Regions from separate parts of the Nitratireductor thuwali genome, predicted to be linked through region 3. Evidence: predicted binding sites of a transcription regulator. Region 3 holds the regulator's gene; each other region holds the start of a gene.
What was found. Region 3 encodes PhoB, which activates phosphate uptake and scavenging genes when phosphate is short. Its sites were predicted from a motif close to TGTCATNNANCTGTCAT; they were not measured.

Region 1 (10,148 bases), 1.7 Mb from region 3:
ATATTCGCGCATGGGGACCTGAATGTTCTCCAGGACGGTCAACGCCGAAAACAGGGCGCCGTGCTGGAACATGACGCCGAGGCGCATGTCGAGCAGCATGCGCTCGTGCTCGTCCAGATGCTGCAGGTCCTTGTCGAACAGGCAGATCGACCCGGCGGCCTTGGGCACCAGGCCCAGTATGGCGCGCAGCAGCACCGACTTTCCCGACCCGGAAGCGCCGACGAAGCCCAGGATTTCGCCGCGATACACGTCCAGCGACAGGTTTTCCAGAACGCTTGTCTCGCCGAACCTCACGCTGACGTCCCGCGCCGAGAGCACCACCTCGCGCCGTTCGTTCTGCGCCGGCTCGGCGCCGTCGTTTTGGGGCGATGCGGCCATCAAAATCGATCGCCGCGTAGAACATGGCAAACATCCCGTCCACCACGATGACGACGAATATGGCCTTCACCACCGAGGCCGTGACGTGGCTGCCGAGCGACTCGGCGCTGCCGCCGACCTTCATGCCTTCGACCGAGGCGATCACGCCGATGATCAGCGCCATGAACGGCGCTTTGATGAGGCCGGCGAAGATGCTCGACAGATCGATGGCCTCACGCAGTCGGTCGATGAAGGCAGCCGGCGGGATGCCCGAATAAAGCCAGGCCGTGGCCATCGCGCCAGCCAGCGCGGCGAAATTGGCTACGATGGTAAGGCACGGTATGGCGATCACGAGGGCGACGAGGCGCGGAAACACCAGCACGCCAACGGGGTTGAGGCCGATCACGGTAAGGGCGTCGACTTCCTCCCGCATCTTCATGGAGCCAATTTCGGCGGTGATCGCACTTCCGGAGCGGCCGGAGATCATGATCGCCGTCATCAGCACGCCGAGCTCGCGAAGGATCAGGATGCCGACAAGGTCGACAACGAATATCTCCGCGCCGAAATAGCGCAGCTGGAACGCGCCCTGCTGGGCGATGATGGCGCCGACGATAGCCGACATCAACACGATGATCGGCACGGCGCCCACGCCCATCCGGTCGATCTGGCTGACGATGGCCGCCGGGTTGATGGCATGCTTGCGGCCCAGCTTCATCTGGGCGCCGCTGACGGTGGCCCCGAGGATGTGAAGCCCGTAGCGTATATCGTCGCGCGCTTCGTACATGGAGCGGCCGACAGCCATGGGAATACGAACGAGCCAGCCGTCCCGCGGCGGCTTGGGCGGCAATTCCGGCTGTTCCGCGATTGGCTCGACGGCCTCCAGCAATATTCTGGCGGCAGCGCTTTCGCCGCTGATCTCGACGGTTGCCCCGCGCCGCCGCTGTTCGGCGATGAGCCGGGCGATCAGCCATGCTCCGGCCGTGTCCAGATAGCCCGTTCGGGAAAGGTCGAGTTCCAGCGTTTCGAAATCGTCGCGTGCCAGAAGTGCCCGCATATCGCCGTCGACGAGGCCCACCGTCCGCGTGGTCCAGTCACCGGCAAGCCGGCAGGCCAGCGTGCCGCCGTCGGACGAGGTTTCCACGGCCGGGGCGCGCACCGCCCCAGGCTGGCCTTCGTCATGTGCTTGCGTCATCTCACTGCTCGCCATAAACGTGCTTTAGCGCATCAACCCGTTCCGTGGGAACCGATTTCGCCCCGCGCGGCTTCGGATAGAGGCTTGCCCACAACAGACGAACCCGAGAGGACCCATGCCGCTTTCCCTGATCGTCGAAGTCGAGCGCTTTCCCATTGCCGGCGTTTTCCGCATTTCCAGGGAATCGCGCACGGAAGCGACTGTCGTCACCTGCATTATCGGCGACGACAGGGCGACCGGGCGCGGGGAGTGCGTGCCGTACAAGCGCTATGGGGAGACACTGGAAGGGGTCGTTGAACTCATTGAAAGCCTCCGCTCCGACATTGCCGACGGCATCACGCGGCGGGAACTCATGTCGAAGATGCCGGCAGGGGCGGCGCGCAACGCCATCGACTGCGCCCTGTGGGATCTGGAAGCCAAGCGGAGCGGCAAGCCCGTTTACGAGCACGTCTGCCGGCAGCCGCCGCGGCCCGTGACGACCGCCTACACGATCTCGCTCGGAGAGCCCGACGAGATGGCCACACGGGCGCGCGCCGTCTCGGACCGGCCGCTGCTCAAGGTGAAGGTCGGCGGCGCCAATGACGTGGCCCGCATTCGAGCAGTCGCAGCGGCCGCGCCGAACAGCCGGCTCATCGTCGACGCCAATGAAGGCTGGAACGACGACAACATAAAAGACAATCTTTTGGCCTGCGCCCATCACAATGTGGCGCTGGTAGAGCAGCCGCTGCCCGCGGGGAAGGATGCGATATTACGGGATATTCCCCACGCCGTGCCGGTCTGCGCCGACGAAAGCCTGCATACCGCCGATGATCTGGAAGCGATGCGCGGCCTTTACGACGCCATCAACATCAAGCTCGACAAGACCGGTGGCCTGACGGCAGCGCTGGAACTGCGCGAAAAGGGCCGTGAACTCGGCTTCTCGATAATGATCGGCTGCATGGTCGGCACGTCGCTTGCCATGGCGCCCGGCGTCTTGTTGGCGCAAGACGCCGATTTTGTGGACCTCGACGGGCCATTGATGCTCAGGGAAGACCGTGTGCCGGGGCTCCGCTATTCCGGTGCCCTCGTTTCGCCGCCCGATCCCGACCTGTGGGGCTAGAGTGCTTCCAGGAAAAGTGGAAGCCGGTCTTCGGTCTAGAATTGCATACGGTTCGGCGCTCTTGTGAAATGGTGAACGGATCTAGGCCGGTTCGACTTCGACCGGCTTCGGGCGGATGCCGGCTTCCAGGCGTTTGCGCCCACGTTCGGCCGCTGTCGTCAACGCGGGATGGCCCGTCCATGACAGAATGTCGAAACGGCCGTCGAAATCCTCGACCAGCGCGGTGCAACTCTCCACCCAGTCGCCGGTGTTCATGTAGCGCACGCCGGCGATGTCCTCGATCGCGGCGTGATGGATATGGCCGCAGATCACTCCGTCGACATTCGACCGCACCGCTTCCTGCGCCAGGATGTCCTGAAAGGAACTGATGAACTTCACGGCCTTCTTGACCTTGACCTTGGCCCAGGAGGAGAACGACCAGTAGGGCCGCCCCATGAGCCGGCGGAAGAAGCCGACGGCCCGATTAACCAGAATGGCACCGTCATAGGCCTTATCGCCGAGATAGGCGAGCCAGCGGACATTGTGCACCACGGCGTCGAACTGGTCGCCATGGATGACCAGAAAGCGCTTTCCGTCCGCGGCCTCGTGGACAATGCGGTCGGCCACCACGATCCCGCCGAAATGCACGCCCTGGAAAGGCCGCAGGAACTCGTCGTGATTGCCGGCGATATAGTAGATTCTCGTCCCCTTGCGCGCCTTGCGCAGCAGCTTTTGCACGACGTCGTTATGGGCCTGCGGCCAATGCCAGGAGCGCCGCAGCCGCCAACCGTCGACGATATCTCCGACCAGATAGATCGTCTCCGCCTCGTGATGGCGCAGGAAGTCTATGAGGAATTCCGCCTTGGCGGGCTTCGATCCCAGGTGAACGTCCGAGATGAAGATGGTGCGGTATCTGTGGGGCGTGGCGGCGGTCATCGCTTCGTCCATGCTAGAGCCTTCTGCGGTCAGATCGAATCGTTTGGGCTCCGCATGGATGCGGAAAACCGAGGAAATGAGGGCATTTTGTGCGTTCCAGAGGCCTCAAGGCGTTCCAAGTGCGGTCGCGCCTCCTATGGCCAGATTCATGTCACAGCCATATGACGGTTGTTTATTGCCCCCCTTGCGGCTAGATGAACCGGACGGAAAATCGGGGAGAAAATCATGGATCTCGGCATCAGCGGGAAGAACGCCATCGTCTGCGCATCGAGCCGGGGCCTCGGCCGCGGTTGCGCCATGGCGCTGGCGGAGGCCGGCTGCCGCGTGGTCGTCAACGGGCGCAGCGCCGATTCGGTGAAGCGGACGGCCGAGGAGATCCGCGACCGCTTTTCCGCCGAGGTCGCCGAGGTCATCGGCGACGTGGCGGAGCCTGCGGTCCAGAAGGCGCTTCTGGCCGCGTGCCCCGCGCCAGACATCCTCGTCAACAATAATGGCGGCCCTCCCCGGCGCGACTTCCGGGAGCTTACGCGCGAAGCGATGCTCGACGGGGTGACCCAGAACATGGTCGTTCCTCTCGAGCTCATTCAGGCCGTGGTGGACGGTATGGCCGAGCGCGGTTTCGGCCGTATCGTCAACATCACCTCGCTTTCCGTGTACATGCCGATCGAAGGTCTCGACCTTTCGTCCGGCGCGCGCGCCGGTCTCACGGCCTTCCTTGCCGGGGTGTCCCGCACCGTGGCGTCCAGCAACGTGACCATCAACAACATCCTGCCCGGCAAGATGGATACCGAGCGCCTGCAAGGCGGAATTCGCCGCGGCGCAGAAACGTCGGGAATGAGCGTCGAGCAGCAGGCCAAGCTCCAGATGGAGGCAATCCCGGCCAAACGGTTCGGAACGGCAGAGGAGTTCGGCAAGGCCTGCGCTTTCCTGTGCTCTTCGCATGCGGGCTACATCACCGGCCAGAATCTCATCCTGGACGGCGGCCTCTACACCAGCGCATTCTAATTCTTCCCGCATCGCGAGCGGACAAGGGAATATTTCATGGCGGACGACCAGCCCCTATCGACCGACAGTGCGGATCTCGACGAGGCAGCCCTCTTCTTTCACCGATATCCCGTTCCAGGAAAGCTGGAGATCCAGGCAACGAAGCCGCTCGGCAATCAGCGCGACCTCGCGCTCGCCTACTCGCCCGGCGTTGCGGCGCCATGCCTTGCCATTCAGGAAGATCCGGGAATGGCGGCCGAATATACCGGGCGTTCCAATCTGGTGGCCGTGGTTTCCAATGGCTCCGCCGTCCTGGGATTGGGCGATATCGGCCCCCTGGCCTCCAAGCCCGTGATGGAAGGCAAGGCGGTTCTGTTCAAGAAATTTGCCGGCATCGACGTATTCGATATCGAAATCGATGCACCCGACATTGCGCGCATGGTGGACACCGTGTCGGCGCTGGAGCCGACATTCGGTGGCATCAACCTCGAGGACATCAAGGCGCCCGAATGCTTCGAGGTGGAAGATCAGCTCAAGAAGATCATGGATATCCCGGTCTTCCACGACGACCAGCATGGCACCGCCATCATCGTCGCCGCCGCGATCCTCAACGGGCTCGAGCTTGCCGGCAAGGACATCGCGAAAGCGAAGATCGTGACTTCCGGCGCCGGCGCGGCCGCGCTCGCCTGCCTCAACCTGCTGGTTCATCTGGGCGCCAGTATCGAGAACATCTGGATCACCGACCGCTTCGGCGTCGCTTATCGTGGCCGCACCGAGGAGATGGATCGCTGGAAGGAGCCCTACTGCAAGGACACCGATGCGCGCACGCTGGCTGACGTCATCGGCGGCGCAGACATTTTCCTCGGCCTGTCGGCGGCCGGCGTCCTCAAGCCGGAAATGCTCGAGCACATGGCGGATCGTCCGCTGATCCTGGCGCTGGCCAACCCCAAGCCGGAGATAATGCCGGACCTTGCCCGGAAGGCCCGGCCGGACGCGATGATCTGCACCGGCCGCTCGGACTTTCCGAACCAGGTCAACAACGTCCTGTGCTTCCCCTACATCTTTCGCGGCGCCTTGGACGTGGGCGCAACCGCGATCAACGAGGAGATGAAGATGGCCGCCGTGCGGGCCATCGCCGCACTGGCGCGCGAGGAGACCTCCGATGTGGCGGCCCGTGCCTATTCGGGCGAGACACCGGGCTTCGGGCCGGACTTCCTCATCCCCTCGCCTTTCGACCCACGACTCATCCTGCGGATCGCACCCGCCGTCGCCAAGGCCGCCATGGAAAGCGGCGTTGCCACACGGCCGATCACCGATATGGACGCCTATCTCGACCGGCTGAACCGGTTCGTCTTCCGCTCGGTGCTCATCATGAAGCCCGTTTTCTCGGCCGCCAAGGCGGCGGGGCGGAAGCGCGTCATATATGCCGACGGCGAAGACGAAAGGGTGCTGCGCGCGGCCCAGGTCGTGCTTGAGGAAGGCATCGCCGAGCCCGTCCTGATCGGCCGGCCCCAGGTGATCGAGACGCGCCTCAAGCGCTACGGGCTGCGTATCCGCCCCGACAAGGACTTCGCCATCGTCAACCCGGAGGACGACCCGCGTTACCGCGACTATGTCGATCTCCTGAGCCGCCTCACCGGCCGGCGTGGCGTGACGCCCGAGGCGGCCCGCACGATGGTCCGCACCAACAACACGGTCATTGCCGCGCTCGCCATGATGCGCGACGAGGCCGACGCGATGATCTGCGGACTTGAAGGCCGTTTCGAGCGCCATCTGCGCAATGTCGACATGATCATCGGCCGCCGTGAAGGCGTGGACGAACTGTCCGCCCTGTCGATGCTGATCACGCAGCAGGGCGTCATGTTCTTCACCGATACCTATGTGACCGTCGACCCTTGCGCCGCCGAAATCGCCGAGATGACCGTGCTTGCGGCCGAGGAGATCCGCCGTTTCGGCATTGAGCCCAAGGCGGCGTTGCTGTCGCATTCCGACTTCGGCTCGCGGGATTCGGCGAGCGCGCTGAAGATGCGCGAGGCGACCGATATCCTGCATCGCATCGCACCGAACCTGATTGCCGACGGCGAGATGCATGGCGACTCTGCCCTGTCGGAGACCCTTCGCATGCGCGTGTTCCCGCACGCCAGCCTGAAGGGCGAGGCCAACCTGCTGGTTTTCCCGAATCTCGATTCGGCGAACATCACCCTGACCACGGTGAAGGTGATGACCGACGCGCTGCATGTCGGCCCGATCCTGCTGGGTACGGCACGGCCAGCCCACATCCTTACGCCTTCCGTCACGTCGCGCGGCGTGGTCAACATGACCGCGCTTGCGGCGGTCGAAGCCCTGCAGCACCACGCTCGCTAAATTTGCTTGTACGCGGATAAGTGGTATTTAAGACCGATGCGCTAGAGGGAGCGCATTGTGGCTGAAAGCAGTCGAACGCAGGGTTCGGCGGCTGCTGGAGTTCGGGAAAGGCGCGGCCGCCTTCCCGGGGGGCGGGCATGAACACTCACAGGCATATCGCCTATATGGTGCGGGCGTTGGCATTGGCGCTCGCCTGCGTCCCGATCCTGGCACAGCCGGCTGGAGCGCAGTCACGCGCCTGCCGCAGCCTGCAAGCACAACTGGCCTCCCTGCCTACGAGCGCATCCGCCGGTCAGGCGGCGAAATACGACCGTGCCATCGCTCAGCAGGGCGTCGAACTCGGGCGCGCGCGCGACAATGCACGCACCGCCCGCTGCGGCGGCCTCTTCGCGAGCCGCTCGCAGCAGTGCGCGCAGCTCAACGCCACGATTGCCCGCATGGCGCGCAACCTGGCGGACCTGCAGAACAAGCGCCGCACGATGACGGTGCCCTCAGGCTCTCGGCGCGAGCGCGCACGCCTCCTTGCCTCGCTCAAGGCGAACGGGTGCGGCAACAGACCCGCAGCTTCGGTCCCGGTCCGGAAGGAGGCTCCGAAACACCAGCAGGCCGCGCGGCCCGACTCCGGCGGTGCCGTCTACCGCACCATGTGCGTCCGCCTCAGCGACGGCTATTATTTCCCGATCTCCTTCTCCGTTCCCAGAATCATGTTCGACCGGGACGCGGCAGCCTGCCAGGCCCGGTGCCTTGGCACCCAAGTGGCGCTATACGCCTATGACGTGACAGCGCAGGAGAGCAGCGCCATGGTCTCCGTGGCTGACGGCAGTCCGTACACCGAGCTCGATACGGCCTACAGATACCGACAGGCACCGGTGCGCACGCCTATGTGCGGCGCCGCCGCTCCCGCACAGAAGAAGAGCTTCACCATCCTGGCTGGAGCAACGGACAAGCGGGAGGTCGCGTCGATACCGGCCCCGATCCAGCGGCCCGATCCCGAAGCGCAAGAGACAGGCACCGAAGCGGCCGTCGATGTCGCACCCGCCAAGCGCGAACCTCGCGAGGGCGCGCCGGCGGGCGATCGTCGGGTCAGGGTCGTCGGGCCAACGTTTCTTCCCGACCAAGCAGAGGCAATAGATTTGCGAGCTCCGGCCCGGACTCCAGTCCGGTCAGCGCAACCCTGAGCGGCTTGAACAGCGCTTTTCCCTTGCGCCCGGTCCGCTCTTTCAGAACCGACGTCCATGCAGTCCAGGTCTGATCGTCCCAAGGCTCGGGCGGCAGATGATTCATGGCCTGGCGCACGAAATCGCGATCCTCTTCGGAAAGGTCTACCGGATGCTGAATGCCTTCGGTAACGATGCGCCACCAATCGACGGCCTCGCCGACGGTTTCAAGGTTGCCGCGCACGGCAAGCCAGAAGCGCTCGGCCTTCTCGCCGACAATTCCCATCGCTGCCAGCCGGTCTTCAACCGCCTCGAACGGCGTTTCCTGGATGAGGTTGCGGCTCAGCCCGCGCAATTCCGCCGGGTCGAATTTCGCAGCGGACTTCGAGCTGGACGACGGCGAAAAATGGGCGGCAAGTTCCTCCATGTTGCGGCAGGCGACAACGGGGCCGGATGTTCCGATCAGCACCGCAAGGGATGCGACCGCCATGGGCTCTATGCCGGCCTCACGCAGGCTCGATATCGATAGCGCACCGGTGCGCTTGGAAAGCCCTTCGCCGGTCACGCTGGTAAGAAGATTATGGTGCCCGAAGGAAGGCGCCTTGGCACCCAGGGCGTTGAACAGGGCGATCTGCGCTCCCGTGTTGGTTACGTGGTCGTCGCCGCGGATGATATGGGTGACGCCCATTTCGATATCGTCGGCGACCGACGGCAGTGTGTAGAGAAACGTTCCGTCTTCGCGGATGAGGACGGGATCGGACATGGAAGCAAGATCCACCGTCTGCGGGCCGCGGACGATATCGTCCCAATGCACCTCCGTGCGCTCGGTCTCGAACGGATTGTCCCTGAAATTGGGCAGCAGGAAGCGCCAGTGAGGGCGCCTGCCCTCCGCTTCCAGCGCCGCCTTTTCCTCGCCGCCAAGCTTCAGCGCCTCGCGGCCATAGACGGGTGGAAGCCGGCGGGAAAGCCTGATGCGGCGCCGCCGTTCAAGCTCCTCGGAGGTCTCGTAGCAAGGGTAGACAAGCCCTGCCGCCTTCAGTCTTTCGGCCGCAGCCTCATAGACCGGGACACGGTCCGACTGCCGGACGACGGCATGCGGGTGAATGCCAAGCCACTCCAGGTCGCGCTCAATCTGCTGGGCGAACTCCCGGCGCGACCGTTCGACGTCCGTGTCGTCGAAACGCAGGATGAAACGCCCATCCGCCTTCAGCGCGAAAAGCCAGTTGAACAGCGCCGTGCGCGCGTTGCCGATATGGATGTGGCCCGTCGGGGACGGTGCGAAACGAACCGTTGTGTTCATGCGGCGGGCGTAGCCGACCGTTCAGCCGTTTGCAAGGCGCGCGAGGCAAGCCGCCGCGAAACGAGCAGCATCAGGCCCGACGCGGCAATGCAGTAAAAGCCCATGACCAGCACCTGCAGGGGAAACGACACACCGAGATCGATCAGATATCCGGTCAGCCCCGGTCCCATTGCCGAAGCGAACACCATGACCGCCACCGTCATCGCGCGGACCGCGCCGAGGAAACGCGTGCCGTAGACCTCCGGCCACAACGCGCCCATCAGCGTGTTCGAAAAACCGCTGGAAACGCCGAGCAGCCCCATGAACACGAAAATGCTCCACTGCGCCTCCAGCATGCCGAGCACCAGACAGGCAAGCGCCATGGGCAGGAGAAAGACGGGAAGGAGCGCGGTGGCGGAGAATTTGTCGATCAGATGCCCGCAGATGAGCGCGAACGTCACGGTCGACACGGCCATGAAGGTGAAGGAAGCCGCGAAGACCTCCAGCGACCACCCCCGCAGTTCCACCAGGTAGACCTGGTGAAAGAAGATGCTCGTGCCGATGAAGGCAGGCGCCATGATGCCCAGCAGCAACAGGTAGAAGAACGGATCGCGCAGCACCTCCGCTCGGGTCCAGTCGCGGACGGCGCCGCCGCGCGGCAGCGGATCGCTGGCCCGGGGGCGCCGCTCCTGCGCGAACAGGCTTGCCACGAGAGGCATCGCAAGCACCGTCAAGGCGGCCGCGGCGACCAGCCACCCGTTGCGCCATCCCACGAGCCCGGCAATCGTGACGAAGAAAAAG
Region 2 (10,148 bases), 470 kb from region 3:
CGGCATGCACGGTGACGCCCAGCCCCGCCTCACGAGCGATATCGAAGGCGCGTGCAAAATCGCGCGAATGGCCGATGCGCTCGTCGCCGGCCATTCCGAAACCGGTGACGAGCGGGTGGCCGCATTGCGCCGCGAACAGGGCTGCCTTCTCCACAGCCTCAACGCCGACATGACGCACGCCGGTTACGATCATGCGGGCCTCGATGCCGGTCGTTTCGCGCGCGCGGCGCATGCCCTCGGCCAGCCCTTCCGTATAGGATCGGGCGGACAGATCTATGCGTTCGGCGTGATCGGGCGAGGTGAAGAATTCGGCGTAGATGGCGCCCTGGCCGGCAAGCTCACACAGATATGTCTCGGCCAGGAGGGCGTAATCTTCCGGTGTGCGGAAGAGACCGGCCGCACCGTCATAGGCTTTCAGGAAACTCGTGAAGTCATGCCAGTGATAGGCGCCCTCGCGGATGAAGGCGGAAACATCGGCACCATATTTTTCCGCCTGCCGCAGAACGAGCTCTGGCGCGGCTGCCCCTTCGATATGGCAGTGCAGTTCGGCTTTCGGGATCATGCGGCGGTCTGTCTCCAAGCTGAATCGGATCAGACCATATCACACACGTCGCTCCACGCCGCCGCCTTGCGCAGGACCTCCAGAAACTTTTCGCCGGCTTCTTCAAGCGGACCGGAATTCTCGATCACCACGGCATCGCGCACCTGCAGCGACCGGTCTGCTGCCCGCTCAAGCCGGGCCAGCACCTCTTCGCGGCTCTCGCGGCCGCGCGCCGAAAGACGTTCGGCGAGGATGGCGGGAGGCGCGGTCACGATCACCGGCAGGAAGTGATGATACCGCCCGCGCAGCGCACCCATGGCGCCGCGGGACACGTTCGCGACGACCACGCGCCCGGAACGCACGATGTCATCGGCTTCGGCGGGAATGCCGTAGGCCAGCCCGTTGGCGCGCCACGATGCCGCGAAACGCCCTTCAGCCTCGGCCTTGGCGAAAGCGTCATCGTCCAGCGTGTCGTGGACTTCCGAGCCCGGCTCCATGGGCCGCGTGATAATTCGCCGTATGAAGACGATATCGTCGGAATGGGAGCCAAGCCGCCCCCTGGCGTAGTCCATTACGGAATCCTTGCCCGCGCCGGAAGGACCGGCAACGGCCACGAAAACGCCATGCCCTATCGGGAAGGGAGCCTCCGCCTGCGCGCGTTCTATGCTGGCCGAAACCATACAACCGTTTCCTAGGCCACACGCTCGCCGGCGCGCCAGACGGTGCGCACGACGGGAATGCCGGTATCGAGCCGGACGCGGACGAGGTCGGCCCGGCGGCCGGGTTCGATGACGCCGCGGTCGGTCAGGCCCACAGCTTCGGCAGGGTTCTTCGATACCTTCGCGACCGCCTCGGGCAGGGAAATTCCATCGACAACCTCGCCCAGGTGGAACGCCGCCTGGACCAGGCTGAAGGGAATATAGTCGGAAGAAAGGATGTCGAGGTCACCGCCAAGCGCCAGTTCGCGTGCCGAGACGTTGCCCGAGTGCGAGCCGCCGCGCACCACGTTGGGCGCGCCCATCAGCACCGCCATGCCGGAACCCTTGGAGGCCCTTGCCGCCTCGGCCGTCGTTGGAAATTCGGCCACGCGCACGCCATCGCGCTCCGCCTCAGCCACGTGGTCAGTGGTCGCGTCGTCGTGGCTGGCGAGGATGATCCCACGCTCCCGGCATGCCTCGGCGATGGCCCGGCGGTTGGGCGCGGAATTGGCGCGCGATTCGCTCGTGCGTTTTTCGCAGAACCTCTCGAAACCCGCATCGTCCAGGTTCATCTTGGCCTTGTAGTAGGTGGCGTAGGCCTGAAGGTTCGTGAACTGCCGCTGGCCCGGAGAATGATCCATCAGCGATGCAAGCTTCACCCGGTCGTCGCCGGCAAGAAGGGCGAAGCCTTCCAGGCAATCGGAGGCCGAGACTTCGCAGCGCAGATGCAGAAAATGCTCGGCCCGCAGCCGGCCGGCATCCATGCTTCCTGCGATGGCGTCAGCCAATGCGCGCACGTCGTCCACCATCATATCGCTGTCCTCGTCGAGGCCGACGCGCAGCGCATCGAAGACCGTGGTAATGCCCGAGGCAGCGATCTGCGCATCGTGGGCCAGAACGGCGGCGACCGGATTCCAGCGCACCTTGGGGCGCGGCGCATAGTGGCGCTCCAGGTGGTCCGTGTGCAGTTCGACGAGGCCGGGGATCAGATAATCGCCCTCCATGTCCTCGCCGCCGGCGGAGACCGGGCCCCTGGAGATATCTTCTATCCTGCCGTCCCGAACATGGACGGCCCCGTCGATGACCTCGTCGGCCAGGACGATGCGGGCGTTCTTGAAAATTATCTGCGATGTCATGTCAGGCGGTTTTCCTCTCCCTTGCACGACCCATCTCGTGGAAGGACTTGATGTGGAATGGCGCGCCGGCTTCCGGTTCGGCGAAAAGAGCCAGCGACGAAATGTCGAGCGGCTCCAGGAGCAGCGGGCCGAAGAAGGCCTCTATGGCCTTTTCCATGCGCGGTGCCTCGGCGGCGGGCACGCGGCCGGTCAGCGTCATGTGGAACCGGAATTCGTCATGCACGTAAGGATAGCCCCATTTGTGAAGATTCTTTAGCTGCGCGGGCGAAAGACTATCTGGATTGCGGCGCTCGATCTCGGCTTGCGTCAGCGGCGCACGGAAGGGTTCGAATTCCGTCACGATGTCGGAGGCCAGCCGGTCGAGCGCTTCAAAAGGCACTTGCGGGACGATGGCGAAGAACCCGTCGAGCCGTGCCACGGCAATGCGTTCGACCACCACGGGCTCACGCCGGGAGGCAAATGCGTCCAAGGCCGAAACCAGCTCGGATTCGCTGCGCCCCTCTGCAAGCCGGAAAGGCGCCTTCAGCGTGGCGTGAAAACCGTAGCGCCGGGGCGGAGCCGTATGAAAGGCCATTTCGGCGGCTGAGAAACCGTCGACGCCAATCGGCCTTGCATCATCCCGTGCAAACGGGCTGCGTCCCAGCCATCTGGCGGCAACCTGCCCGAGCGGATCGTCCTTTCCGGGCGTGAAATATATCGCATACCGCATGCTTTTCATCCTCGCGCGCTCCGGATTACCTGATTCTGCGCAATTCCGGGCGGAAACCGGCCTCTGTTCCTGAAACTGCGCTGGTTTCTATAACCGATCGCGTTGCAATAGGCGATTTGCGTGACAGAAAGACGAAGCCGCCGACAGATTCAGTTGCCGGCCACCGACCGGTCCAGCCATCATAACCTCAATGCGCGCTTCTTGCGTCGGTTCCTATCAAACGCTGGCGGAGCATGCTCGATATATTGTCGAAAACGAACACCACCATCAAAATGAGCAGCACCATATAGGCCACGTTCTCCCAGTCCGAATTCGTGCGCATGGCTTCCCACAGCTTCAGGCCTATGCCGCCTGCGCCCACGGCGCCAATAATCGTGGCCGAGCGCGTGTTCGATTCCCAGAAGTAGAGCGCCTGGCTCAGGAACACCGGCAGCACCTGCGGCAGCACGCCGTAGCGCTGCACCACGACGGGTGAGGCACCCACGGAGCGCACGCCCTCGCGCTGCTTGTCGTCAATGTTCTCCAGCGTTTCGGAATAGAGCTTGCCGAAGGTGCCGGTGTCGGTGAAGAAGATCGCCGAAATGCCCGCCAGCGGTCCCGGCCCGAAGGCGCGGGTGAAGAACAGCGCCCAGATGAGCATGTCGACGCAGCGCAGGAAGTCGAACAGCCGCTTAAGAGCAAAGTTGGCGATGCGGCTCGGATAGATGTTGCGCGCGGCAGCAAAAGACAGCGGAAAAGCCACGATCACCGCGAGCACCGTGCCCGCGAAAGCCATGACGATGGTCTGCAAGAGCTTCAGCCAGACGTCCCCGTGCTGCCACTCGGAATTATTGACGAAATTGTCGAAGGCGAGCGCGGCGTTGGAAATATCGGGCTGCAGGCGCGGGCCGAACAGGATGAGACTGGCAACCTCCCCGACCGGCCGGCCCCAGAAGGGCGATCGCGGGTCGAAGAAGAAATTCTCCCAGCCGAAGAACCGGCGGCTGATCTTGACCTTGTTGTCGCGGATTTCGGCGCGACCGGCGAAGCCGAAATAGACCGTCACCTTCGCGCCAGGCTCGCGCTGGCTTGCCCAGGAAGGAAGATCGCCGGGCGCGATGACGCCGGTGGCCCGGTCGATCTCCAGCATGATCGTCTCGCCGCCGCGGGTCAGGCGCACCAGACCGGGCAGGATATCGACACGGCCGGCGTCGCCGAACTCGACGGAAGCTTCCACCACCGCTTCCCGCCTCGATGCGGCCGGTTCGCTGTCGGCCTGCCGCGGTGATCCGCTGTCTGCGCCCGCGACCGGGCCGAGAAAGCTGTCGGTATCGTCCTGCGAGCCGCCATCGTCGAGACTGCCGAGGAAGCCGGCTCCCGAGGTCGCGCCCTCGGTGGCCGTCGGCTTGGCCTCGGATCGAATCTCGACCGTTTGCGATTTCAGGGAAACCCAGTCCGGCTGGGGATCGGCTCCCAGCGGGGAGAAACGCGGATAGGAGATTTCCAGATGGTTGTCTTTGAAGTCTATGTCCGGGCGGACTTCGTAGGAGACCCAATCGGCAAGATAGTTGCCGGCAATGCCCCAATTGGCCCCGGACAGGACCGCCCCGATCGAGAAGAACCACCAGGCGAAAACCAGATAGGCGATGATGCCGGCGCCGACGAGCCAGCCGGTCAGCCGCTTGCGCAGCGAGCGGGCGAAAACTTCGGGATGGCGGGCCGCAACGCCGTGAATGTCATGGGTGATGCTCATTTCAGCCTCCCCGGCCGAATTCGAATGTCTGGCTGCCGACGAGGCGGCGGCGCAGCCACGCCGAGAACTGGTCCACGGCCACGATGGTGCAGAACAGGAGCAGGATGATCGCGAGGGTCTTGGCCTCATGCGTCTGGCTGATCGAAAGCCGCAGCGCTTCCCCGATGCCGCCGCCGCCCACCGCACCGATGATGGTGGAGGCGCGCACGTTTATTTCCAACCGCAGCAACCCGTAGCTCAGGAAATTCGGTAGGACCTGGGGCACGACGCCGAACCAGACCCTTTCGACCCAATTGCCGCCCGCCGCGCGCAGCCCTTCCTCGGCCTTCAGGTCCGCGTTCTCGACGACCTCGAAGAACATCTTGCCCAGCGCGCCGATCGTGTGGACGGCGACGGCGATGATGGCGGGGACCGCTCCGAGCGAGAAGATCGCCAGAAAGAAGCCGGCTATGACGATCTCGGGAAAGGCGCGCAGGAGTTCCATGAAGCGCCGGACGAAGAAGCGCAGCCAGCGCCGCGTCATCAGGTTGGAGGCGGCCAGAAAGCACAGCACGAAGCCGAGACCGAAGCCGATCAGCGTCGCCACCAGCGCTATGTTGATCGTCTCCAGCATCTTGTAGAAATATTCCGGCAGATAGAGCGACTGGGTGAAATAGATCCGGCCTTCGGGGTAGTTGTATTTGAGGCTGCCATCGTCATAGGGCGATGGCAGATCGAACAGCGCCCGCCATATTTCCATACCGTCGCGCGGCACCATCTGGCCGACGAAATCGAACAGATAGGGCAGTCGGTCGAAGAATTTGCCGGCGTTCGATTCATTGGCGAACCACAGGGAACCGCCCATGGCCAGGACCATGAATAAGATGCCGCCGATCGTATAGAGACGCTTGCGCCCGGCCAGCATCCGGAAATGCCGTTCGACGGTCTGGCCGGCTTCGGAGAGGCCGGGATGATGGGTGGTTGCGGTCATTGTGTGCTTCTGCGCGCGGAGCTTTCAGCCGGCATACGCCGCCCCTCGCCCCTGCCTCTGTCGGCAGGCGGATGAAGGGCGGCGCGCTGCCTCAATGGATCGTGTTTACGAGCCGATCTTCGAGCGGCGGGCGTCGATGATGGGCTCGTAGAATGCCGGCGTGACTTCCGTGTAGCCCTTGTAGTCGCCGCCCTGGATGGCGGAGAAGCATTCCGGGTCGCTCTCCGGCAGCTTCATCATGAAGTCCTTGAAGGCCTGCTTCATGCTGTCGTCCATCGAGGTGCGCACGACGACGGGGCCGTTGGGGATCAGCGGCGATTTCCAGACCTCGACCAGATCGTCCATGTCGAGGATGCCCTTCTCCACCATCTTGTGCAGGTTGCCGGAGGTATAGCCGTCGGAGAAATCGCCGACGCCGGAGGCCCAGGTGGTGCCGGCATCGAATGTGCCCTTGACCACTTCGAGGACCAGGTTTTCGTGGCCGCCGCCGAAGCCCGTTTCGGCGACATGCTCCTCGATCGGCATGCCCAGCGCCTTTGGCAGGGTCACGGCGGGGACGAGATAGCCGGAGGTGGAATCAGGGTCGGCGAAGCCGAGCTTCTTGCCTTTGAGGTCTTCGAGCGTGCGGATGCCCGAATCCTTGCGCGCCACCATCACCGAATGGTAGCCGGTGGAACCGTCCGTCTGCACCGTCGTGAGGATCGGCTCGACCGCATCCGGATTTTCCAGATACACCTTGGCGTAACCCGAAGCGCCGAGTTCGGCATAGTCCAGCGTACCGCCGAGCAGGCCCTGCACGACTCCGTCATAATCGGATGCCGGGAACAGCGAAACCTTTTCGACGCCCAGCACTTCCGGCAGCGCCTCGGTCATGCACTGGAAGTTGCGCATGCGGTCGGCTTCGTTCTCGCCGCCGAGAATGCCGATGCGGAATTCCTTGAGGTCCTCGGCCTGGGCCGCGCCGACGATCAAAGCCGTGAATGCCACGGCGCCCAACAGAGTTTTCTTCAACATGTCCGTCTCTCCTGTTGCATGCCGGTTCTTCCGGCAATCGATTTGTGAGGTTGTGACTTTCGTTTTTGGCCGGGCGGGCGTTCCGCCGGGCCTAACCTGCCAATGCCGGTTCAAGCGCCCGCTCGCGGCGCGGCCGTGCGGGCGTTTCGATGCTGGTCGAGGTGATCTCCTCGGATACGCCTTCGCCGGCTGTGTCGGCACCGTAGATTTCCCGCACGGCCGCTGCGGTCAGCTCGCTCGCCGTGCCGTCGAACACAACCTCGCCGTGCGCCATGCCGATGATGCGGCTGCAATAGTGTCGCGCCGTATCTAGCGTGTGCAGATTGGTGATGACCGTGATGCCGTCGCGGGCGTTGATGTCGGCAAGCGAATCCATCACCACCTTGGCATTGAGCGGGTCGAGCGAGGCGATGGGCTCGTCCGCCAGGATCATCTGCGGCTCCTGCATCAGCGCACGGGCGATGGCCACGCGCTGCTGCTGCCCGCCGGAGAGCGTTCCTGCCTGCTGCAGGGCGGTATGGGCGATGTCGAGCCGCTCCAGCGCGGCGATCGCCTGGATGCGCTCCTCGCGGGAATAGATGTTGAGAAGGTTCATCGCCGTCGGGCGATGGTTGAGCCGGCCAAGCAGCACATTGGTCAGGACGTCGAGGCGCGGTACGAGGTTGAACTGCTGGAAGATCATCGCGCAGTCGCGGTTCCAGCGCCGGAGGGCTGTGCCGCGGAGTTTCGAGACCTCAAGGTCGCGGAAGGTGATGGCGCCTTCGCTCGTTTCGATCAGCCGGTTGATCATGCGAAGCAGGGTGGACTTTCCGGCGCCCGACCGGCCGATGACGCCGACCATCTCGCCCTCGGCGATCTTCACATCGACATTTTTCACCGCAACCGTTTTGCCGAAGCGGCGGGTTACACCGCGTATCTCAAGCATGACCACTCCCATATCCCGCGGACGCTTTCGTCCTTATTCGCGACATGGCCTAGCGGTCGTGCGTGAAGCTGCGATGTCGGCGAAATGTCAGTTTCTTGACAATCCACCGGCGCGCTGCTTGGGGCGCATCCTGGACCTCAGAATATGATGCGCGGTAGCCAGGTGGAAACGGCCGGCGCGAACCAGATCACCGCCATGCCGACGATCTGCAGCATGATGAAGGGGATAACCCCTCGATAGATCTGCCTGGTCGTGATCTCCTTGGGCGCGGCCGACCTCAGATAAAACAGCGAGAAACCGAAGGGCGGGGTGAGGAACGAGGTCTGCAGGTTGATGGCGATAAGCACCGCCAGCCACAGCGGATCGTGCCCCATGAGGATGAGGATGGGCGCGACCAGCGGCAGCACGATCACCGATATCTCGACGAAATCGAGAAAGAAGCCGAGCACGAAGATGAGCACCATCACGAAGATCAGCGCGCCTTGCGGGCCGCCGGGCATCTGCGTGAGGAATTCTTCCACCCGCACATCGCCGCCCAAGCCCCTGAACACCAGCGAAAAGACCGACGCGGTCAGGATCGTCGCGAAGATCATCGCCGTCACGGTCATGGTCGAAGTGACGATGGGGGTCAGGATCCCCTTCTTTTGCGCCCGCCACACCGATTGCAGGACGGCCGCAAGGCCCATCAGCACCAACAGGGTGAGAAATCCGCCGAGTGCCCAGTCGGCCATATCGGTATCGCTGCGCTGCAGGCGCACCGGCACGGAGCCGGCCAGGACGGCGACGAGGCCGAGGGCGGCCGCGCCGGCGACGATGAGGCGGGCATTCTTCTCCGCCCGCGCGCCGGCCAGAAGCAGCGCGCCGACCGCGCCGACGCTTGCCGCCTCGCTGGGCGTCGCGACGCCGCCGAGTATGGAGCCCAGGACAGCCACGATGAGCAGAACCGGCGGCACCACGGCGCGCATGATCTGGCGCGCGGAGGGACGCTCTCCGGCTTCCGCCAGCGCGGGAGCGGATTGGGGGACGAAAGTCGCCTTGATCAGCAGATAGACGATATAGACGCCGACCAGTGTCAGGCCGGGAAGGAGCGCCGCTGCAAAGACCTGGCCCACGGATATGGTCTCGACCGAGAATTTGCCCTGCTCGTATTGCGCCTGCTGGAAGGCGTTCGACATGACGTCGGCGAGGATGATCAGCAGCGTCGAGGGAGGGATGATCTGGCCGAGCGTGCCGGAGGTGCAGACGATGCCCGAGGCAAGCTTCGGATCGTATCCGTTGCGCACCATGGTGGGCAGTGCGATCAGGCCCATCGCCACAACGGTCGCGCCGACGATACCCGTCGAGGCGGCAAGCAGCGCGCCGACCAGCACGACCGATACGCCGAGGCCGCCGCGCATGGCGCCGAAAAGCCGGCCCATGGTTTCAAGAAGCTCTTCCGCAATGCGGCTCTTCTCCAGCACCACGCCCATGAAGACGAAGAGCGGGATGGCGATCAGCACGTTATTCGTCAAAAGGCCGAAGACGCGCTGGCCGAGCGCACCAAGGAGGGCGGGATGGAACTGCCCGGTCATCCATCCGATCAGGGCGAAAATGGCGGCGGTTCCCGCCATCATGAAGGAAACGGGATAACCAACGAGAATGGCCGCGATGAGGGCGGCGAACATGAGAAGATCGAGCGGCAGGCTCATGCGGCATTCGTCCCGTCGCGGTAAAGCGCCAGATCGCGCAGTAGGCAGGCCAGTCCCTGAATGACAAGCAGGCCGCAGAATGCGGGAATGAGCGACTTCAGGAGGAACGAAGCCGGAATGCCGCCGACGGAGATCGCGCCTTCCATCACCGCCCATGAATTGCGGACCGACGGCCAGGAGAACCACGCGATCATCACCATGGAAGGCAGCAGGAAGAGGGTCGCGCCCAATATGTCGATGAGCGCCTTTTTGCGCGTGGAGAGCGAGCCGTAGAAGATGTCGACGCGCACATGGGCATCCACCAGCAGCGTATAGCCCGCGCCAAGCATGAAGAGCGCGGCGTGCAGATAAAGGACGCTTTCGCTGAGGAAGATGAAGCTGACGCCATAGACATAGCGCAGGACCACAGTGCCGAACTGCACGAGCACCATGATGAGCGCCAGCCAGCGCACGGTCGCGCCGACGGCAATGTTCACCTGATCAAGCGCGGTTGCCAAGCGCTGCATGGATTGGTTTTCCCATTCGCAAAGCGGGTCGGTTTCTTTCCGGAGGGACTTCGCGGCGGGACGGGCGCGCCCCACCGCAAGCAGTCGATCACCCGCCGTAGTTATAGTCCAGCGCGCGGGCGTTCATCTGCCCGTTGTCGGCGTAGACCATGTATTCGGCGATGCTCTGGCGGTAGGCAAGGAAGCTCTCGACGATCCGCTTGACGAGTTCGTCGTCGTCCTCGCGCAG
Region 3 (10,148 bases):
GCTGCCTTGAGGCAGGCATGGACGATTACCTTTCCAAGCCGATCAGCCCGAAGGCGCTTCTGGAGAAGATCGACCGCTGGTCGGAAGACAGACGCCTCGCTGGCGCGGCAGCACGATAGACGGCTTCATTTTATTGTTCGATGAATCGATGAGCTCGGCCGAATGGCAGATCGAACTGCGGAAACCATGATCGTTCGCATCTTAATCGCTGCGACACATAAGTGTCATCGAACTGTTACACAGGCCCTTTAAGGCACTCCTCGTCGCCCCATATCGGCGTCATATCGAATTCCGAACAGGGAGTTGCCCAATGCAGAAAATCCTTCTCACGGCGTCCGTTGCGGCCCTTGCCGCTGCGATGTCCGCCGGCGCCGCTCAGGCGCGCGACCAGATCCGCATCGTCGGCTCGTCGACCGTGTTCCCATACACGCAGGCGGTGGCCGAAGAATTCGGCAACACCGGCGGTTTCGCAGCGCCAGTGACCGAATCGACCGGCACAGGCGGCGGCATGCAGATCTTCTGCGGCGGCGTCGGCGTCGACCATCCCGACATCACCGGCGCTTCGCGCGCCATGAAGGAGGGCGAATACAAGCTCTGCCTCGAAAACGGCGTTGAGAGCATCACCGAGGTGCAGATCGGCTCTGACGGCCTGTCCATCGCCCATTCCGTCGATGCCGCCGATCTCGACCTTTCCAAGGCGCAGATCTTCCAGGCGCTCGCCGCAGAGGTGGAAGTGGACGGCGAAGTCGTCGCCAATCCCTACACCCGCTGGAACGAGATCGATCCGTCGCTGCCCGACACCGAAATCACCGTTTTCGGTCCGCCGCCCACCTCCGGCACGCGCGACGCTTTCGTCGAGCTGGTGATGGAAGAGGGCTGCGAGGAGTTTCCGGCTATCGAGGCACTGGAAGGCGACCGCAAGGATGAAGTCTGCCAGCGCATGCGCACGGACGGCCCGTTCGTCGAAGCCGGCGAGAACGACAATCTGATCGTCCAGCGCCTGCAGGCCGATACGAACGCCCTCGGCATCTTCGGCTACTCCTTCCTCTACGAGAACCAGGACACGCTGAAGGCGGTGGCTGTTGACGGCGTCAAGCCGACGCCGGAGACCATTGCCGACGAGAGCTATGCGGTTTCGCGGCCGCTGTTCTTCTACGTGAAGAACGCGCATCGCGGCGTCATTCCCGGACTCCAGGAGTTCGTGGAAGAGTATGTGTCGGAGGAGGCCATGGGCCCCGGCGGGTATCTTTCGGAGCGCGGCCTGATCCCGCTTTCCGACGAGCGTCGCGCCGAGGTTCGCGAAGCTGCCATCGCTGGCAAGAACCTTACGCGTTACACTCAGTAATCGCCATGCCGATAGCGCGCCGCGGGGAGCACTCCGCGCGGCGCGCTCCAACTTGAACGCAGCCAAGGATGCAGACGGCCGTGACCGGATATTTGTTTCTCGCCATCCTCGCGCTGTCGCTCGTCGCCTTTTATGTCGGGCGGTCGACAGCCAACAGGTTCGTTGCGGCCCATGGAGCGGAGGTTCATTCCCGACCGCTCTATCATGGCGCCTTCGCTGCGGTCTGGGTGGGGTTGCCCGCCCTGATACTTGTCGTCCTGTGGCTGCTTTCCCAGGACGGCGTCATCGATCGTCTCATCCTCGCGTCGCTGCCGTCGAGCCTGACCGAAGGAGCCTCGACGTCGCAGCTTTCGCTTTATCTCAGTGAAATCAAGAACGTGGCCTCCGGGCGCATCTTTAGCGAACCCTCTCCCGAAATACGCGCCGCCGCCGAACGGTATCAGAGATGGCATGCCATCGCCGGCTGGGCAATGGTCGTCGTGGCGCTGTCCGTTTCCACCATTGCGCTCTATCTGGCACGCGTGCGCATGGCGCCGAAGTTCCGCGCGCGGCAGAATTTCGAACGGGCGCTCGATATCATCATGATCACGTCGGCCGTCGTGGCGATCCTGGTGACGATCGGCATCATCGTATCGCTGACCTACGAAGCGCTCCAGTTCTTCATGCTGGTGCCGCCGCAGGAGTTCTTCTTCGGGCTCAATTGGGAGCCGCAGATCGCCATCCGCGAGGATCAGGTGGCCGGAACGGGCGCTTTCGGCGCCGTGCCGGTGTTCACGGGAACATTGCTTATCGCGGCCATCGCTCTCATCGTCGCCGTGCCGATCGGACTCTTGTCAGCCCTTTACCTGGTCGAATTCGCGAGCGAGCGTTTCCGTGGGATCGTCAAGCCGATCCTCGAAATCCTCGCCGGTGTGCCGACGGTAGTCTACGGCTTCTTCGCCATTCTTACCGTCGCTCCCGCGATCCGCGAAGCCGGCAGCCTCATCGGTCTCTCCATCTCGCCGAACAGTGCCCTGGCGGCGGGCGGCGTCATGGGCATCATGATCCTGCCCTTCATTTCCTCGCTGTCGGACGATGCGCTGCGTGCCGTGCCGCAATCGATGCGTGACGGCTCCTTCGCGCTGGGCGCGACGCGGGCGGAAACGATCACGCGCGTGCTTCTACCCGCGGCGCTTCCGGGCATCGTGGGCGGTGTTCTGCTGGCCGCCAGCCGCGCCATCGGGGAGACTATGATCGTCGTCATGGCCGCCGGCCTCACCGCCACGCTGACGGCCAATCCGCTGGACGGCGTGACCACGGTTACCGTGCAGATCGTCACGCTGCTGATCGGCGACACCTCCTTCGACAATCCGAAGACGCTGTCGGCTTTCGCTCTCGGGCTCGTGCTGTTCGTCTCGACGCTGTGCCTGAACGTCCTCGCTCTGCGCATTGTGCGCCGCTACCGCGAGAAATATGAGTAGACCCATGTCCGAAAACACATTGACGACGCCCAAACCATTCGACTGGTCCTCACCGGAAGCCGCGGCAATCCGCAAGCGCCGGTATGCCGCCGACCGCCGCCTTCGGCTCTACGGTCTGGCCTCCATCATCACGGCCATCGGGCTGCTTGGCATCCTGATAGCGTCGCTGATCATCACGGGGCATACGGCCTTTGTGCAGACCCATATCGCGGTCGAGTTCACCGTCGATCCGGAGAACGTGCCGGCGGATGACCCGGCAAGCGGCAACTTCCGCGCCGTCGTCGCCGATGCGGCGCAGAAGCTGTTTCCCGATGTCGATGACGCAGCCGAACAGCGCGTGGCCTCGCGCATCCTGTCGAACGGGACGCCCAACATCCTGCGCGACTACGTGGTCGCTAACCCGGAGATCATTGGACAGACCATTACGCTCAAGGTGCCGGCGTCCGATCCCTTCGATCAGCTCAACAAGGGCGTGATCGACCGCGATCTGCCGGAAGACCGCCGCCGCGTTTCGGACACGGAAATCGCGCTGTTCGAGACGTTGGAGGAGCGAGGGCTTGTCACTACGCCCTTTAATTGGGGCCTGTTCTTGAACGCCGACAGCCGCTTCCCGGAGCTCGCGGGCCTGGCCGGCGCCATCACCGGCTCGTTCTATGCCCTTCTCGTCTGCTTTGTCATTTCGTTTCCTCTCGGTATTGCCGCCGCGATTTATCTTGAAGAGTTCGCGCCCAGGAACCGCTGGACCGACCTTGTAGAAGTCAACATCAACAATCTGGCGGCGGTGCCGTCGATCGTATTCGGGCTTCTGGGCCTGGCGGTCTTCATCCAGATCTTCGGCCTGCCGCGTTCGGCGCCGCTTGTGGGCGGCCTTGTCCTTGCGCTGATGACGCTGCCGACGATGATCATTGTCACCCGGGCGGCACTCAAATCGATACCGCCGTCCATCCGTGAAGCCGCGCTGGGCGTTGGCGCTTCCAAGCACGAGGTCATTCTGCATCATGTGCTGCCACTAGCCGTGCCCGGCATCCTGACGGGCACGATCATCGGCCTGGCGCAGGCGCTGGGCGAGACCGCGCCATTGCTTCTGATCGGCATGAACGCCTTTTTGACTTCGCCGCCCGGTGGTATCATGGATCCGGCGACAGCCTTGCCGACGCAGATATTCATATGGGCGGACAGCCCCGAGCGTGGTTTCGTCTCGCGTACGTCGGCCGCGATCCTCGTGCTGCTGGGCTTCCTGATTTTCATGAACGCGTTCGCGATCTATCTGCGGCAACGCTTTGAACGTCGCTGGTGACGGAGTGAGGGATATGAACATGCTGACAGATGCCGCCATAGAAAACGCCATGGACAAGACGCCCGCGCACGAAGCGGTGAAGATGCAGGGTTCAAAGGTTCGCGTCTTCTATGGCGAGAAGCAGGCCCTGTTCGATGTGGATCTCGACATCCGGGAGAACCAGGTGACCGCGCTTATCGGTCCTTCGGGCTGCGGCAAGTCGACCTTCCTGCGTTGTCTCAACCGGATGAACGATACGATCGACATCTGCCGGGTGACCGGCGACATCACGCTCGACGGCGAGGACATCTACGATCCGCGTATCGACGTGGTCGAGCTGCGCGCCAGGGTCGGCATGGTCTTCCAGAAGCCCAACCCGTTCCCCAAATCGATCTATGAAAACGTCGCCTATGGACCGCGCATTCACGGGCTGGCCAACGCCAAGAGCGACATGGACGCGGTCGTTGAGCGGAGCCTGCAGAAGGCCGGTCTATGGAGCGAAGTGAAGGACCGGCTGCACGAGCCTGGCACGGGCCTTTCGGGCGGGCAGCAACAGCGCCTGTGCATCGCCCGCGCCATCGCCGTTTCGCCCGAGGTCATCCTGATGGACGAGCCGTGCTCGGCGCTCGACCCGATCGCCACGGCCCGTGTGGAAGAGCTGATCGACGAGTTGCGCGAGAATTACACCATCGTCATCGTCACGCATTCCATGCAGCAGGCGGCGCGCGTTTCACAGCGCACAGCCATGTTCCACCTCGGCAACCTTGTCGAGGAGGGGCCGACGGACAAAATGTTCACCAATCCCGAAGACAAGCGCACCCAGGACTACATTACAGGCCGCTTCGGCTGACCGGCTGGCAGGACGTTTTTTTCACAAGGAACCGTTTTCATGGGCGAGCATACAGTTACGTCGTTCGACGAGGATCTGGAGCAGATCGACCGGCTGATCCGGGATATGGGCGACCTCGCCGGCGCGATGACCCACGACGCCACGCGGGCTCTCCTCAAATCCGACAATGCCCTGGCGCAGCGGGTCATCTCCGACGATACGATCATGGACGCCAAGCAGCGGGACCTGGACGAGAAGGCCATCACCCTGATCGGCAAGCGGCAGCCGATGGCGCAGGACTTGCGTGCCGTGGTCGGAGGCATCCGCATGGCATCCGACCTCGAGCGGATCGGCGACCTGGCCAAGAATATCGCCAAGCGGGTGGGCGCGGTCGGCGACAGCGCCACGCCGCGCAGCCTCACCCACTCGATCGACGCAATGGCCCAGATGGTCATCGTCCAGGTCAATTCGGTGGTCGAACGCTATGTCGAGCGCCAGCCCGACGCGTTGACCAAGCTGCGCGACGAGGATGAGAAGATCGACATCCATTACACGTCCGTCTTCCGCGAACTCCTCACCTATATGATGGAAGACCCGCGCAACATCACCGCCTGCACCCATTTGCTTTTCTGCGCGAAGAATCTGGAGCGCATAGGCGACCACGTCACCAACATCGCCGAGAACGCCTATTATGTGCTCACGGGCGAACAGCTTCCAGTCCAGCGTCCGAAGCTGGACGAGACGCAAATGACGATGAGCGCGCAATAGCGGAGAGTACTGGATGATCGCACCCAAAGTCATGGTGGTCGAGGACGACGAACCGCTATGCGTCCTGCTGCGCTATAATCTCGAGGCCGAAGGCTATCAGGTCGAGATGATCACACGCGGAGATGAAGCAGAGGTCCGCCTCCAGGAGAACGTTCCCGATTTGCTGGTGCTCGACTGGATGGTGCCGGCGATCTCCGGCATCGAACTGTGCCGCCGGCTGCGCATGCGGGCGGACACCGAGCGCCTGCCCATCATCATGCTGACCGCGCGGGGCGAGGAAAGCGACCGCGTGCGCGGCCTTGCCACCGGTGCCGACGACTATCTCGTGAAGCCGTTCTCGACGCCCGAGTTCATCGCCCGGGTGCGCGCGCTCCTGCGCCGCGCCAAGCCGGAGGTGCTTTCGACGGTGCTGAAGGTGGGCGACATCATTCTCGACCGGGAATCGCACCGGGTCTACCGCCGCAAAAGCGAAATCAGGCTCGGGCCGACGGAGTTCCGCCTGCTGGAGTTCATGATGCAGCACCCAGGCCGCGTCTTCTCGCGGAGCCAGCTTCTCGACAATGTGTGGGGCGAGACGATCTATATCGACGAGCGCACCGTGGACGTGCATGTCGGCCGGCTGCGCAAGGCCGTGAACCAGGGCCGCATGCCCGACGTCATCCGTACCATTCGCGGCGCCGGCTACGCGATACGGGAAGCGTAGAGAGCGATTACTCCCGCGGGTACCAGTACCGCGCTTCCACCGCGCCACGCTCTATCCGCACGAAATTGTTGGCGAAGACGCGGTAGGGCGGGCTCCATTCGCTGTCAGGCCATTTGACGCGGATTTCGGCGCGCTCGGAGGTGCCGACGCCGGCGTGGACGAAGCCGGTTCGTCCCGAGGCATGCCCGCCGCCGACCTGGACGGTGCGGTTGACCGTGCGGGTACCGATCTTCACCGAAACGAGCGCGCCCACCGCGTTCCGGTTGGGGCCTTTCTGGGCGAGTTCTATGGCGACGAAGTTGCCGCCCGGCCTCGGGCCCGCCTCGCTTTTCGCACCGAGATTGCGGAACAGGGACGCGGGCTGCTCGCGGTTGACGACCAACAGATCCAGGAGGCCGTCGGCATTGAAATCCTCGACCACCGCGCCGCGGCCCTTTGTGGGCAGACCGATGCCCGCCGTGCCGCCCGCTTCCGCGAAAGAACCGTCCCACTGGCCGAGCAGGAGATTGTCGGGATCGATGGCGGCGAAATCGGGCATCTGCTCGACATTGCCCTTGGCGATGAAGAGGTCGAGCAGGCTGTCATTGTTGAAGTCGGCGAACTCCGCATGCCAGCCGGTGGAGGGCTTCAGATCCCTGCCCTTGTAGGGCCGGTGCGCTGTCGCGCCGCGCTCGAAGGCGATGTCGGTGTAGATCGGACGGTCTTCCGCCGCCTCCTCGTCGAGGCGCTGCAGCTTGGTGTCGCCCATCGAGGTGAGAGCGTATTCGGGGTAGCCGTTGCCGTCGATGTCGCCCTCGGCGATGCCCATCCCCCAGATCGTCAGATGCCGCCAGCCCTCCGACCGGCTGAAGAGCCGGGGCGCGCGGCCCGGCTCCACGTGCCAGAGCTGTTCCTCGCCGCCGCGATAATAGTGCCGGTCATTGGTGATCCGCAAGTCCTGCGTACCCGAGCGGTTCCAATCGGTGAACAGCATGGACAGGGTGCAATAGCCGGGCGCCAGCGGGCGGCGGTCGTCATACAGCGGCCCTTCTTCCCCTTGCGCGGGGCGGTATAGAGCATTGTCGTGGCAGGTGCCCCAGGGTGCGCCGGGGGCGGTGCGATCCACATAGTTGCCGATGGCCAAAGTCGGGTAGGCGTTGCCTTCCTCCCATGTGGCGGAAAAGGCGGTGGTCCATTCGCGCCCGCCCTCGAAGGCGAAGGCTTCGTTGGCCGGCTCGAAGCGGCATTCCGGCCCGCCTTTCAAGAGGATGTTCTCGCCGAGGCGCAGCAGCACGAGGTCCTGGTAACCGTCATTGTCGATATCGAGCGGGTATGCACCGAGCACCTTTTCGAGATCGCGAGGCTTCAACCCGGTCTCGACCGCCTCGAAACGAAGGCGGCCACCGGTGTTGCTCCGATTGATGTAGAGCTTCGCCGGCAGCTTGCCACCCGCAATGAGGAGGTCCGGCATGCGGTCGCCGTTGCAGTCGAAGGAGGCTGCGCCGCCGCCTACGAAATATTCCCAGGGGCCCCGATAGGCGTGGTCGATGCCGGCTTCGACCGCCTCCTCCTGCATCGCAGGAACATCGCTGACGGGGCCGGCGATGCTTGCCGGGATGCAAGCCAGTAGCGCTGTTATCGCAATCGCGGTCCGCATTGCCTACTCCTCGATCACCAGCGTCTTCAGGAACGCGACGAGCGCGGTTCGGTCTTCGTCGGAGGCGGCAACATAGCGGTCGCGCGCGGCCCGCCCCTCGCCGCCATGGGCGCGGATCACCTCATCCAGCGTCGGCAGGTCGTTGCGGTGGCCATAGGGGCCCGTCGAGCCTGCACCCCAGAGTTCGGCGGTCATGAAGACATTACGCTCGACGAAGCGCTGGGCAAGGAGCTCGTTGCCGAGCGTCGCCACTTCCTGATCGGCGATAACGTGGCGCTTGAGGTCGCCAAACAGCGGCACCAGCACATTGCCTTCGGCATCCCGGGGAAGGGTGCTCGCCCATTCGAGCAGGGCCAGATCGTAGGTCACGGGCTCGGCCAGTTCGCCGTCGCGCAGCGTTCCGGCCATATCCAGCGGGCCGGGATCTGCGAACTCCAAGGAGTTCAGCGGCAAGGCGCGCTTGTGGCATGCAACGCAGCCCATCGCATCGAACAGGGCGCTGCCGCGCGCGGCCGGCGCCTCCCATTCAGGCTGCTCGGGTTCGAAGACGACGGGCGCCTTCAGCCCTGCCTGCCATGCCACCAGCGCCGAAATGTCGCCGTCGCGGATCTCATCCTCGACCCCGTCACCGTCGTGGTCGCGCTCGCCGGTCCAGCGCGGACCGAAACGCTCGGTGGCCTGCATGCCGTGATGATGATTGAGCGCGTTGACGGTGAACTGGCGGATCGACGTCATCACGCCCTTCTGGCTGAACGGGCGCACGACGAGATCGTCGTCGACGCCCTCGACACCCGCAAGATCCAGCATGCCGTCGGGCTCTGCGGTGATCGTTCCGAAGGAGACGCCCTTGCTGGCGAGGGTGGCCGTGGTGGGCTTGCCGGTCCCACGCGCCGCCTCCAGGGTCCGCCGCCGCGTCTCGCGCAGGTCGGCCGTCATCTCACGGGCGAGCAGTTCGATCAGCCCGGCGCCGAAGAGATGGTTGGAACCGCGTTCATTGGAAAACTGGGGGTCAAGGCTATCGAAATCGGCGCTCTCGAAACCTTCGGATACGAAGACATTGGTCACGAAATCTCCGGCGCCGCCGACGATGGGCATATTGTGGCAGCCTGCGCAGGAATTTGCGTCCATCCCGGCCGAACGGAAAAAGCCGTTCTCGGGCGGGCGCTTGCGCTTGGTCGGCACAATCGCCTGGGTCGCGAAAGGCCGGCCCACGCCGTCCGCTGGCGTGAAATGGCCGATGAAGAGATGCTCGCCGCGCTCGCGCAAGGCGTCCAGCGCGGCGCGGTCCAGCTTGTCCGCAAGCGTGTCCTGTTCGACCGCACCCGGCATCACCGCCTCGTTCCAGGGCTCCGCGCCGGCCATGGGAGCAGGCATCGTGCAAAGGGCGGCGCCCAGGAGCGCCAACCTTTTCCATGTGCGGAGGTTCATGCGACGTCCTCCCTTCCCGGGGCGCCGACCGGCAGGGCCAGATGGAGGGCCGGCGCAAAATAGTCTCTATCCAGGCTGGTCAGAGCGGTCATTGCGCATCCATGCTCGATCAGGGGAACCTCGTTGCTCTCCGTCTCAAAGCTGATGGCGTCGGCATGCTGACCGCCAGCCGTCTGTGCCAGATACCGGCGTATTCCCGGTTCCAGGAGGTCGAACGCCGCCGTGCCCTGTCCGACCACGGCAATGGGCGCGGGATCGATCAGCGCGAACAGATTGCCCAGCCCGTAGCCGAGCGCCTCGGCGGCCTCGCGGAAGGCCTCGCCAGCCCGCTCGCCGCCGGCCCGGGCGGCATTGGCGAGTGCTTCCATCTCCGAAGCGTCGATGTCGGCGATGGGCTTTTCTAACGGGCTCTTGCCATGGGCGCGCCGCCAGATCGCGTAGTTGCCGGCAAAGGCCTCAATACAGCCGCGCTTGCCGCAGCGGCAGAGGGGCCCGTCCGGCCGGTGGTTCATATGGCCGAACTCGCAGCCGGACGAATGCTCGCCCGTGAACATATGGCCGTTCAGCATCAGGCCCATGCCGATGCCGTGGGACAGGAGGATCGCAACAAAATTGTCCCGATAGCGCTCGGGCCGGAGCCAGCGCAGGGCGGCGGCGATGAGATTGCAGTCGTTGTGGACCGTCACCGGAACCGAAAAAACAT

Region 1: NTH_RS00045 (UDP-2,3-diacylglucosamine diphosphatase) is a predicted target of PhoB. The motif match lies at 3,714-3,730, and genes of this name have one in related genera.
Region 2: phnC (phosphonate ABC transporter ATP-binding protein) is a predicted target of PhoB. The motif match lies at 7,810-7,826, and genes of this name have one in related genera.

The regions. Positions count from the first base shown of each region.
Region 1 covers NZ_CP030941.1:5,768-15,915, forward strand. The annotation lists gene NTH_RS00030 (ABC transporter ATP-binding protein) at 1-378, opposite strand, end outside; partial or broken gene NTH_RS00035 (ABC transporter permease) at 380-1,564, opposite strand; gene dgcA (N-acetyl-D-Glu racemase DgcA) at 1,665-2,648, shown strand; gene NTH_RS00045 (UDP-2,3-diacylglucosamine diphosphatase) at 2,730-3,575, opposite strand; gene NTH_RS00050 (SDR family oxidoreductase) at 3,789-4,568, shown strand; gene NTH_RS00055 (NADP-dependent malic enzyme) at 4,605-6,911, shown strand; gene NTH_RS00060 (DUF2865 domain-containing protein) at 7,049-8,089, shown strand; gene gltX (glutamate--tRNA ligase) at 7,995-9,368, opposite strand; gene NTH_RS00070 (MFS transporter) at 9,365-10,148, opposite strand, start outside.
Region 2 covers NZ_CP030941.1:2,199,497-2,209,644, reverse strand. The annotation lists gene NTH_RS10680 (adenosine deaminase) at 1-562, opposite strand, end outside; gene phnN (phosphonate metabolism protein/1,5-bisphosphokinase (PRPP-forming) PhnN) at 592-1,221, opposite strand; gene NTH_RS10670 (alpha-D-ribose 1-methylphosphonate 5-triphosphate diphosphatase) at 1,233-2,375, opposite strand; gene NTH_RS10665 (DUF1045 domain-containing protein) at 2,377-3,084, opposite strand; gene phnE (phosphonate ABC transporter, permease protein PhnE) at 3,272-4,816, opposite strand; gene phnE (phosphonate ABC transporter, permease protein PhnE) at 4,818-5,786, opposite strand; gene phnD (phosphonate ABC transporter substrate-binding protein) at 5,892-6,800, opposite strand; gene phnC (phosphonate ABC transporter ATP-binding protein) at 6,892-7,725, opposite strand; gene NTH_RS10640 (TRAP transporter large permease) at 7,863-9,413, opposite strand; gene NTH_RS10635 (TRAP transporter small permease subunit) at 9,410-9,919, opposite strand; gene NTH_RS10630 (TRAP transporter substrate-binding protein) at 10,008-10,148, opposite strand, start outside.
Region 3 covers NZ_CP030941.1:1,727,101-1,737,248, reverse strand. The annotation lists gene NTH_RS08335 (PAS-domain containing protein) at 1-119, shown strand, start outside; gene NTH_RS08330 (PstS family phosphate ABC transporter substrate-binding protein) at 311-1,345, shown strand; gene pstC (phosphate ABC transporter permease subunit PstC) at 1,426-2,805, shown strand; gene pstA (phosphate ABC transporter permease PstA) at 2,810-4,102, shown strand; gene pstB (phosphate ABC transporter ATP-binding protein PstB) at 4,116-4,931, shown strand; gene phoU (phosphate signaling complex protein PhoU) at 4,971-5,678, shown strand; gene phoB (phosphate regulon transcriptional regulator PhoB) at 5,692-6,381, shown strand; gene NTH_RS08300 (CRTAC1 family protein) at 6,389-8,017, opposite strand; gene NTH_RS08295 (hypothetical protein) at 8,021-9,445, opposite strand; gene NTH_RS08290 (ROK family protein) at 9,442-10,148, opposite strand, start outside.